2 regions of the Mesorhizobium salmacidum genome follow, and region 1 is predicted to be linked to the other one. Evidence: riboswitches for the same ligand, from Rfam matches in the RefSeq annotation. Region 1 holds a riboswitch; the other holds the start of a gene.

Region 1 (5,041 bases):
CCGGGCGGGCAATGAGGAGGTCGTCTGCGTTTTCAATCTAGGCGCCAGGCCGGCGAAGATTGACCTCGGCAACCGAACCCTGCAACGTTTGGCGGGACACGGGTTTTCCGGGCAGGCGAGCACCGGTTCGGTCGAACTCGGCGGTTACGACGCCTGGTTCGGACGCATAGGCTGAAACATCTGAGGAACCACTGGAGGAAATCAATGGCCGATGTCAATTTGAGACAAGTGAAGAAGTCCTACGGCAATCTCAACATTCTCCACGGCATCGACCTCGACATCAAATCGGGCGAATTCATCGTCTTCGTCGGCCCGTCGGGCTGCGGCAAGTCGACCTTGCTGCGCTCGATCGCCGGGCTTGAGGAAATCACCTCGGGTGAACTCAGGATCGACGGCCAGGTGGTCAACGACGTGCCGCCGTCGAAGCGCGGCATCGCCATGGTGTTCCAGTCCTATGCGCTCTATCCGCACATGACCGTCTACGACAACATGGCCTTCTCGATGAAGATCGGCAAGGAAAGCAAGGCCGAGATCGACAAGCGGGTACGGCAGGCGGCCGAGATCCTGCAGTTGACCAAATATCTCGACCGCCTGCCCAAGGCGATGTCGGGCGGCCAGCGCCAGCGTGTCGCCATCGGCCGCGCCATCGTGCGCAATCCGAAAGTGTTCCTGTTCGACGAACCGCTGTCGAACCTTGACGCGGCGCTGCGCGTCGCCACGCGCATCGAGATCGCCAAGCTCAAGGAATCGATGCCCAACACGACCATGATCTATGTCACGCACGACCAGGTCGAGGCGATGACGCTGGCCGACCGCATCGTCGTGCTGAAGGATGGCCACATCGAGCAGGTCGGCACGCCGATGGAGCTCTACAAGAACCCCGGCAACCTCTTCGTCGCCCAGTTCATCGGCTCACCGGCCATGAATATCCTGCCGGCGGCGGTCGACAAGACGGGCAATCCGACCATCGTCAGTCATGTCGGCGGCCGCAAGGCGACGGTACCGATCGCGACGCCTGCTTCGGCAAAAGGAGCGGCGGTCAGCTTCGGCGTGCGGCCGGAAGATCTCGCGATCGCCAGTGGTAGCGATTATCTGTTCGAGGGGACGGTCGATTATCTCGAGCAGCTCGGTGAGGTTCAGCTGGTCTATATCGACATCGGCCGTGCCGACCTGCCGCTGGTGACCAAGTTGCCGGGCAATGTCGAGGTCAAGCGCGGCTCGACGCTGCGGCTGACCGCCAATGCCGGAGATCTTCATATCTTCGATGCGGATGGACGGTCGTTCGCCCTGCACGAAGCGGAAGCCAAAGCCGCCTGAGACCACAAGCTGTCTCGACAATGCAAAAAGAGAGCGGCGGGTAAGCCCGCCGCTCTCTTTTGTATATCACCACGGCTGGTTAGTTGTTGCCGAAGAGGTTGCGGTCTGCGCCCTGAGGGGCGGACTTCTGTACGTCGCCCGACGAATTGAGCAGCTTGTAGACGGGCGATGCGCTCTTGCGGGTCGAGCCCGTATGCGAGGTGTCGACGTTGACGGTCGCCAGCTTGTTGATGTCGGTGTCGCCAACGTTGTCGTTGCCGGCATAGGCGCTACCAGCGGCAATCAGAAGAGCGGCGGCGGTAAGAACAATCTTTTTCATTTTGGTACTCCGATTTTTTCGAATTCAAGGGGCGGGCTGAGCGCGCCGTCCTTGCTTGAAGAGATGTTAGTTGTTGCCGAACAGGTTGCGATCGGCGCCGTGCTGGACGGGCTCCTGGCTGGCAGGAGCCGACTTGTCGACCGACGCGGTGTACGAGTTGTCCACCGCGGCGGCAGGCTGGTTGGCACCGTTGGAGCCATAGTTGTCGCTGGCAAAAGCGCTGCCGGAAATGGCCAGAACGGCGGCGGCGGCAATAAGGATCTTGTTCATTTTAGGTACTCCTGAATTTCTTGAATTCCGCCGGATCGGCGGGCAAGCCCGCCAATCCGTGGGGACAGGCCGTTAGCGGCCGAAGAGGTTGCGATCGCTGCCCTGAGCAGGCGTCTGAGCAACAGGCTCCGACGTCTTGGTGGAGGTGGAAGCGGTGTACGAACTGTCCACCGCGGCAGCAGGCTGGTTGGCGCCGTTCGAACCGTAATTGTCGCTACCAGCGAAGGCGCTGCCGGAAACAGCCAGAAGGGCGGCGGCAGTGAGAATGATCTTTTTCATTTTTTGGTACTCCAGTATTTTTCCGTCCGTCTAGCGGCGTGTCTTGGGATTAAATCGCGTCGTTCGGACAGCCCCGATGTGGGAGAGCACCCTTGCCGTTTCCAATCACGAAGTTGTTCAGCGTGGACCATGACTCCACCACTTGAAATTGTACCAGCGCCTTCCGCATCTCTTATTTTATCTTGTGATATCAATTGGTTAACTTAAAACAGCACTTCGATCACCAACTGTGTCGGAGGCTCGGCGTTCACAGCTCTTGCACGCACCGTCAACAGAAACGAACCGTTCGGTTCGATTTTAGACTCCGCTAATAGTCACTTTTTGAAACTGTTAACCTAGTTGCTCCCTGCAGGGAGCAAAGGCGGTGCCGGCGCGGCTTGGCGACAGAAGGCGATTCCAACTGCTACAAGCCTGTCATGACGATCCAACGTGCGTGTCGCGCCGCATGGATGCGATGTCGCTTTCGTGCCGATGTCGCAAAGCCTGTCGTGATTAGATCAGGCATCTCAGGTGCCGCTGCGTGAGGACGGAGCGGAGAATTGGGAAGCCGGTCAGATTCCGGCGCTGCCCCCGCAACGGTGGTGGAGTTCAAGTCGCAACGGGAGACCACTGGGCTAAAGCCTGGGAAGGTGTCGCGATGGTCCGCAAGGACAACTCCAGAGCCCGGAAACCAGCCCGAGATCGCTAGAACTCGACTGATCGCGGTGGGCGGTCAAGAGGCGGATGGTGTCTGTCCGGCTTTTCGCCGATCTGCGCCCAGTCCTTCCTCAATCACCACCAGTTCAGTCCTTGAAACTAAGGACAGGACATGGACGCGCGCAACGACATGCTGAGGCTATTGAACAGCCGCAGACAAGGCTTTTCGCTGGAACAGCCTTTTTACACCGACCCGGACTACTTCAAGCTGGACATGGAGTTGATCTGGTATCGCGACTGGCTGTTCATCGGCCATGATTGCGAATTGCCCAAGCCGGGCAGCTTCATCACCGTGCAGATCGGCGATTATCCGGTCGTGCTGGTGCGCGATCAGCAGGGCAAGATCAACGCCTTCCACAATTCCTGCCGCCATCGCGGCAGCCGCGTCTGCAACAGTGACAAGGGCACGGCCACCAAACTGGTCTGTCCCTATCACCAATGGACCTACGAGCTCGACGGCCGGCTGCTGTTCGCCCGCCAGATGGTCGATGGGTTCGACAAGAGCCAGTACGGCCTGAAGCCCGTCGCCTGCGAAAGCGTTGGCGGTTACATCTTCATCTGTCTGGCCAGCGAGCCCGCCGATTTCGCGCCGATGCGGGCGATGATCGAGCCTTACCTTTTGCCGCACCGGCTGCGTGAGGCAAAAGTCGCTTTCGAGAGCACCATCATCGAGAAGGGCAACTGGAAGCTGGTCTGGGAAAACAACCGCGAATGCTATCATTGCGCCGGCAACCATCCCGAACTCTGCAAGACCTTCCCGGAAGCACCGACGGTGACCGGCGTGCAAGGCGCCGACAGCGATCCGGAGATGCTGGCGCACTGGGCGAAATGCGAAGCGGCCGGCCTGCCGAGCAAGTTCCGCATCGATCCGGCCGGCCAGTATCGCGCCACCCGCGCGCCGCTGCTGCGCGATGCCGTCAGCTACACGATGACGGGAAAGCGCGCGGTCGAGAGGAATCTTTCCGACAGCGTTTCAACCGACCGCATCGGTTCGTTGCTGCTTTACCACTATCCGACGACCTGGAACCACATCCTGGGCGACCACGCCGTCACCTTCCGGGTGCTGCCGATCAGCGCCACGGAAACGGCGGTGACCACCAAATGGCTGGTGCATAAGGATGCGGTCGAGGGCGTCGATTACGATCTCGCAGAACTCACCCATGTCTGGACCGAGACCAACGACCAGGATCGCCGCATCGTCGAGGAAAACGCCTTCGGCATCCTGTCGCCGGCCTACGAGCCAGGCCCCTATTCGGAGCTGCATGAGGGCGGCGTGATCCAGTTCGTCGAGTGGTACGCATCCTTCATCGGGCCACGGCTTGCCGAAGGCGGCCGGCCGGCCCTGCGCAGCGTTGCCTAAGGCATATCGCTAGAGACGGCGGTTTTGGACATGCGCGGAACAAAAGGGACAAGAGGATGAATGCGATGACGGATCTCGGCCTCTATCGCCATCTCGACCAGATGGCGCCCTGGAACGACAGGCTGCAGGTGCTGGAAGTGACCGGCGTCACCGACGAGGCGCCCGACGTGAAGACCTTCACCTTCCGGTCCGACAACCAGACCTGGTTCCGCTACAAGCCGGGCCAATTCGTGACGCTGGAATTGCCGACACCGGACGGGCCGCTGATGCGCACCTATACGCTGTCATCGTCACCGTCGCGGCCATTCTCGATCGCGGTGACGGTGAAGGCGCAGGTGGGCAGCATCGGCACACGCTGGATGTTCGATCACCTGGCGCCCGGCTCGCACGTCAAGGCCTATGGACCAGGCGGCGACTTTTCACTGCACAGCCATCCGGCGGCGAAATATCTGTTCATCTCGGCCGGATCCGGCGTGACGCCGATGATGTCGATGCTGCGCTGGCTGAACGACTGCGCGCCATGGACCGATGTCGGCTTCGTCAACTGCGCGCGGCGCCCGGAAGAGATCATCTTCCGCAAGGAGCTGGAGCTGCTCGGCGGCCACATGCCGGGCCTGTCGCTCGGCTTCATGATCGAGGAACGGTCGAGCCGCGAGGGCTGGTATGGCCATATGGGCCGCATCGACGCCATCCGGCTGCCGCTGCTGGCGCCCGATTTCCGCGAACGCGAAATCTTCTGCTGCGGCCCCGACCCCTTCATGCGCGCCGTGCGCGGCATGCTCGAAGCCGCCGGCTTCGAC
Region 2 (5,041 bases), on a different contig from region 1:
CCCTGCTCTGCCTTGAAGTCGGGGCCGACTTTATACCATCCGGTGATACCGGTCAGGCCGACAATGGACGGCTGCAGCTTCAGCGCGAAGACCATCTCGGCCATGTTGAGATCATGGATGACGGCGCGCTTTGGCGGCGCGTCGAAGGTCAGCGGCTTGCCGCAGCTGTCGACGGTCACGGGGAAGGCAAAGGCCGTCGAGGCCAGCAGCGAGAAGACGAGGGACAGGGCGAGGCGTTTCACGGACTTTGCTCCTTGGTTGAACCGTGTCGGATAAGGATGGATTTGATCAGGACGGCGGTGCGGCGCGGTTCGGAAGCTCGAACACCGTCAGTTCGCGGTCCTCGGTGGGATGGCGCAGGCGAAACACGTCGATGCCGAAAATCTCGCGGATAAGCTGTTGCGTCAGCGCCTCGTGCGGCGGCGCCAGCGCATGCAGCCGGGCCTCGTTCATCACCGCCACTTTGGTGGCGAAGGGTGCCACCAGCGTCAGATCGTGCAGCACCGCGATCACGGTCATGCCGAAGCCGGCCACCAGTTCGAGCAGTTCCGCGCGGGCGCGCGGATCGAGGTGGTTGGTCGGCTCGTCGAGGAACAGGATTTTGGGCTTCTGCGCGATGGCGCGTGCAAGCTGGGCGCGTTGGCGTTCGCCACCAGACAGCGAGCCGATAGTCCGGCCGAGCAGCGGCAACAGGCCGGTCCGCCGCAGCGCATCCACGACAATGTCGCGTTCCTCGTCGCGGCGCCTCAGGCCGGCATGCGGGACGCGGCCAAGCTCGACATAATCGATCACCGCCAGCCGTGGGTCCGGCTGGTCTGTCTGGCCCACGACGGCTATATGCAGGGCCCGCTCGGCGGGTGAAATCCTGTCCAGGCGTCGCCCGCCAAGCTTCACCTCCCCCGAGCTTGGCCTGAGCATGCCGGACAACATGCGCAGCAGCGTGGTCTTGCCGGCGCCGTTGGGGCCAATGATGGCGAGGCGGTCGCCTGACGTCACCGACAGGCTGACCGCATGGACCAGATGCCGGCCATTCGCCATCGCGCCCAAGTCGCGCGCATCGAGAAGCGGCGCTGTCACCGATTGCCATCCACCAGCTTGCCGGGTCTCGGGATGCGAGCCAGCGTCTTGCCGGCCAGGCGCGGCGGCCGTTGTCCGGAATTGCACCAGCCGTCGGGAAGCGAGGCGTAAAGCCTGGCAAACCGCACGAGATCGGCAGCGTCGGCCTGCGCATCGACCGACCGGAAGAGATAGGCGGCCTTGCCAGGCGCCTGGAAAGCCACCGCCAGGGGACGCGCGCAACCCGCCATGCAAGCCACGCTCTCGACCGTGAAACCAAGCGCCACGTCAGGCTGGGCCGAGAGGCGGGAGCGCAACTCGGTGCACAAACCTTCGCCCGACCTGACGCCGGTCGGCACGTCGCGGCAAAGGGTGCACACGATGATCTGGTGCATGGGCCCAGGGTGAATACGATCGATTGCGCCGTCCAACTTCCCGTCACTTTCAAAACTGGCGACGGAAGGATGTTGGTCGACCGGCCGACAAGACCGATGTCCACGTTTCCTCTCGGCACACCCCGTCCGGTCAACTCAGTGATGGCAGGTCTCCTGGCTCACGGGTCTCTGCGCAATCCTGCCTTCCCAGCCTTGCCGGCCAGTGGCGTTCCGGATCTTGCTCGCCGCTTACAGTTGCGGGGGCAGCCGCGGCCTCGACCCAAAATCGGATCTCACCGCGTTCCCTTTTCACCCCTCGCCTTTCGGCTCGGGGACCATCACGAGTCGCAGCCTAGGCCGCGCGCGGCGGCGAGGCAAGGTAGTCGTTTGTTTTGTTATAACAGAACCAACCAATGGTCAATCGCTGTCGCGGGCGATCAGTTCCAGCGGCCAGACCTCCCTGATGGTCTCTGGCCCGGCGGCCCCCGCAAAAGCCGGCAGCGACGCCAGCAGCATTTCGGCGAGCCGCCGTCCCATGGGCTGCAGCGCCGGGCGGAAAGCAGTCAACGCTGGCGAGAAATAGCGGCAGAGCGGCGTATCGACGATGACGGTCACCGCCATGTCGTGACCCGGCTTGATGCCCATCTCGGCCAGCGCCTTGCAGCCGCCAAGCGCCATTGCGTCATTGTTGAAGATGATGGCGGTCGGCGGGTCCTTGCGCCGCATCACCTGCGGTGTCACTTCGTAGCCACCGGCCTCGTTGATGAAGCCGTCGGCAATCAGGCCGGGATCGACGGCGATGCCATGCCGGCGCAAGGCCTTGCGGTAGCCGTCGAGGAACAGATAGCCGAAATTCAGATCGAGCGATGGGCGAATGGCGGCGATCCGGCGATGGCCACGCGCCACCAGCCGATCGACCGCGTCGGCGCCTGCTTTTTCGAAATCAAGATCGAGCGAGGGGTAGGCCTTGTCGCCGGAGCGGCTGCGGCCGAGCGTGGCGAAGGGGAAGCCGGCCTGGGTCAGATAGTCGATGCGCTCGTCCTCGCGCCGCGTCCAGGCCAGCACCACCGCGTCGGCACGGCGCGTCTCGACGACACGCCGCAGGCGCTCCTGCTGATAGTCGCCCGGCGCGCCCATCACCACGATGAGATCCAGCCCGCTTTCGGCGAGCCGGCCCTGCAATCCAGTCAGGAACGGAATGAAGAAAGGCTCGCCGTATTCCTGGTCGCCCGGATGCGGCTGCAGCATGAAGGCAATCGAGTGGGTAGCGCCTTGCCTGAGACTGCGGCCGGACTGGTTTGGCGAATAGTTGAGAGCCCTGGCCGCCTCGAGAACGCGCTGGCGTGTGTCGGCATTGACGTCGGCGCGGCCATTGAGGGCGCGCGACACCGTGCCGATCGAAATGTTCAGGTGACGGGCAAGGTCGTGAATGCTGGACGCCAAGTGACTGTTCTCCCCCTTGCTTGGCTAGCACCGGTGGCCGCCCGGGCCAAGGCGCAACGACGATTTTCATGGGCGGCCGATTGACATTCTACGCCTTCGGGTGTGTTCTCGTAAACGTTTACGGAAAAACGTTTACGGTCACGTCGTGAACGCCGGGACGATCGGCCTGGAGGGGCCGAGAGGAGGAGCGCTGGATGATCGACGCCGTTCTGGTCGGCTGCGGAGCGATGAGCAAGGCCTGGCTCGATGCCGCGCGGCAAATCGACGGGCTCGCCATTGTCGGCCTTGTCGATCTCGATGCCGACAGGGCGAAGGCCAGGGCTCGCGAATACGACCTTGGTGGTGCCGTCATCGGCACCAGTCTCGACGCTGTGCTCGAACAGACCCGACCGCAAGCGGTCTTCGATGTGGTGGTTCCCGCCGCCCGGCGCGACGTTGCGTTTTCCGCCTTTGCCCATCATTGCCATCTGCTGACGGAAAAGCCGCTCGCCGATAGCCCGGAGAATGCCCGCGCCATCGTCGAGGCCGCCCGCCAGGCCGGGCGCATCCATGCCGTCGTCCAGAACCGCCGCTATGTCGCCAATGTCAGGCGCATCCGGAGATTTCTGGACTCCGGCGCCATCGGCAAGCCGACCAGCATCCACGCCGACTTTTTCGTCGCGCCACATTTCGGCGGTTTTCGCGAGGAGATGGCCCATGTGCTGCTGCTCGACATGGCGATCCACACATTCGACGCCGCCCGTTACATGGTCAATGGCGAGCCGGCCGGCGTCCATTGCCAGGAATGGGAACCGGCCAATTCCTGGTACCGACAGGGCTCGTCGGCCAGCGCGGTCTTCGATCTCGGCGGCGGCAAGATCTTCACCTATGCGGGCAGTTGGTGCGCGGCCGGCTTCCGCACCAGTTGGGAGGGCAGCTGGCGCATCGTCGCCGAGCGCGGCAGCCTGATCTGGGACGGCCATGAAGGGTTGAAGGCGGAAATGGTGGTGCCGGGCCGCGACGGCATGTTCGAGAAAATTCAGCCAATCGAGGTGCCCGCGCTCGATCCCGCCGACCGCGTCGACGGCCATCTCGGTATCATCAGGGATTTCATGCGCGCCATCGAGACCGGCACCGAGCCGGAAACGCGCGGCGCCGACAACATCAAGAGCCTGGCCATGGTCTTTGGCGCCATCGAGAGCGCCGAAACCGGACGCCGCGTGATGATCGCAAAGGAAGCACAATGATGCCAAACCCGCTCCTCGACATCAGGATCGGTACCATGGTGCGGGCCAACCTCGACGACCCGGCCGCCTATATCAAGGCAATCCTGCCGCTCGGCTTCGAGAGCATCCAGCCCTTCTTCTGGCAGACACTGGGCGGCAAGGACCTGCCCCGGTTGGCGGGCCAGATCCGCGAGGCGATCGGCGATGCCGATGTCACGGTGTCGTCGCTCGGCGTGTTCGGCAATCCGCTGGAGGGCGGCGATGTCGACCGTGGCGTGCTCCAGGCCTGGGAGACGGTCATCGACAATGCGCATTTGTTCGGCGCCTCGATGGTCTGCGGCTTTACCGGCCGGCTCCGCGGCAAGCCGCTGACAGACAGCCTGCCGCGCTTTCGCGAGGTGTGGGGGCCGCTGGCCAGGCGCGCCGCCGACAAGGGCGTTCGCATCGCCTTCGAGAATTGTGCGATGGACGGCAACTGGGTTGCTGGTGACTGGAACATCGCCCACAATCCGGACGCCTGGGAGCTGATGTTCAACGAGTTGCCTGACGACAATCTCGGCCTCGAATGGGAGCCTTGCCACCAGCTCGTCTATCTGATCGATCCGATGCCGCAGATCCGCAAATGGGCGCCGCGCATCTTCCACGTCCATGGCAAGGACGCGACGGTGCGCTGGGACGTCATTCGCGAGCACGGCGTGTTCGGCCGGCTGCCGTTCGTACAGATGCGCACGCCAGGCTTCGGCGACAGTGACTGGACGCGGGTGATCAGCGAATTGCGGCTGGCCGGATACAAGGGCGCCATCGACGTCGAAGGCTGGCACGACCCGGTCTATCGCGGCGACCTCGAGATCACGGGGCAGGCACGCGCGCTGGAGTATCTCAAGCTATGCCGGGGAGGTGCGAGCTACCTGCCAAATCCGGCGTGAGGACCGGCCGGCGGGAGGAGCCGGCCGCAAGTGGTAC

What was found. A riboswitch is a leader RNA that binds a small molecule or an ion and turns the genes downstream of it on or off. The one in region 1 is predicted to bind cobalamin.
Region 2: linked by a shared signal. The riboswitch ahead of O7A60_RS28625 (DUF1636 family protein) and the one ahead of O7A60_RS00805 (aromatic ring-hydroxylating oxygenase subunit alpha) in region 1 are both predicted to bind cobalamin.

Annotation. Positions count from the first base shown of each region.
Region 1 covers NZ_JAPYKS010000001.1:164,962-170,002, forward strand. Annotated here, with positions in the region: gene bglA (beta-galactosidase BglA) at 1-175, shown strand, start outside; gene O7A60_RS00785 (ABC transporter ATP-binding protein) at 205-1,317, shown strand; gene O7A60_RS00790 (DUF680 domain-containing protein) at 1,397-1,636, opposite strand; gene O7A60_RS00795 (DUF680 domain-containing protein) at 1,703-1,906, opposite strand; gene O7A60_RS00800 (DUF680 domain-containing protein) at 1,979-2,185, opposite strand; cobalamin riboswitch at 2,677-2,878, shown strand; gene O7A60_RS00805 (aromatic ring-hydroxylating oxygenase subunit alpha) at 2,994-4,241, shown strand; gene O7A60_RS00810 (FAD-binding oxidoreductase) at 4,307-5,041, shown strand, end outside.
Region 2 covers NZ_JAPYKS010000035.1:11,455-16,495, reverse strand. Annotated here, with positions in the region: gene O7A60_RS28635 (ABC transporter substrate-binding protein) at 1-242, opposite strand, end outside; gene O7A60_RS28630 (ABC transporter ATP-binding protein) at 289-1,077, opposite strand; gene O7A60_RS28625 (DUF1636 family protein) at 1,074-1,451, opposite strand; cobalamin riboswitch at 1,578-1,785, opposite strand; gene O7A60_RS28620 (LacI family DNA-binding transcriptional regulator) at 1,848-2,873, opposite strand; gene O7A60_RS28615 (Gfo/Idh/MocA family protein) at 3,068-4,099, shown strand; gene O7A60_RS28610 (sugar phosphate isomerase/epimerase family protein) at 4,096-5,004, shown strand.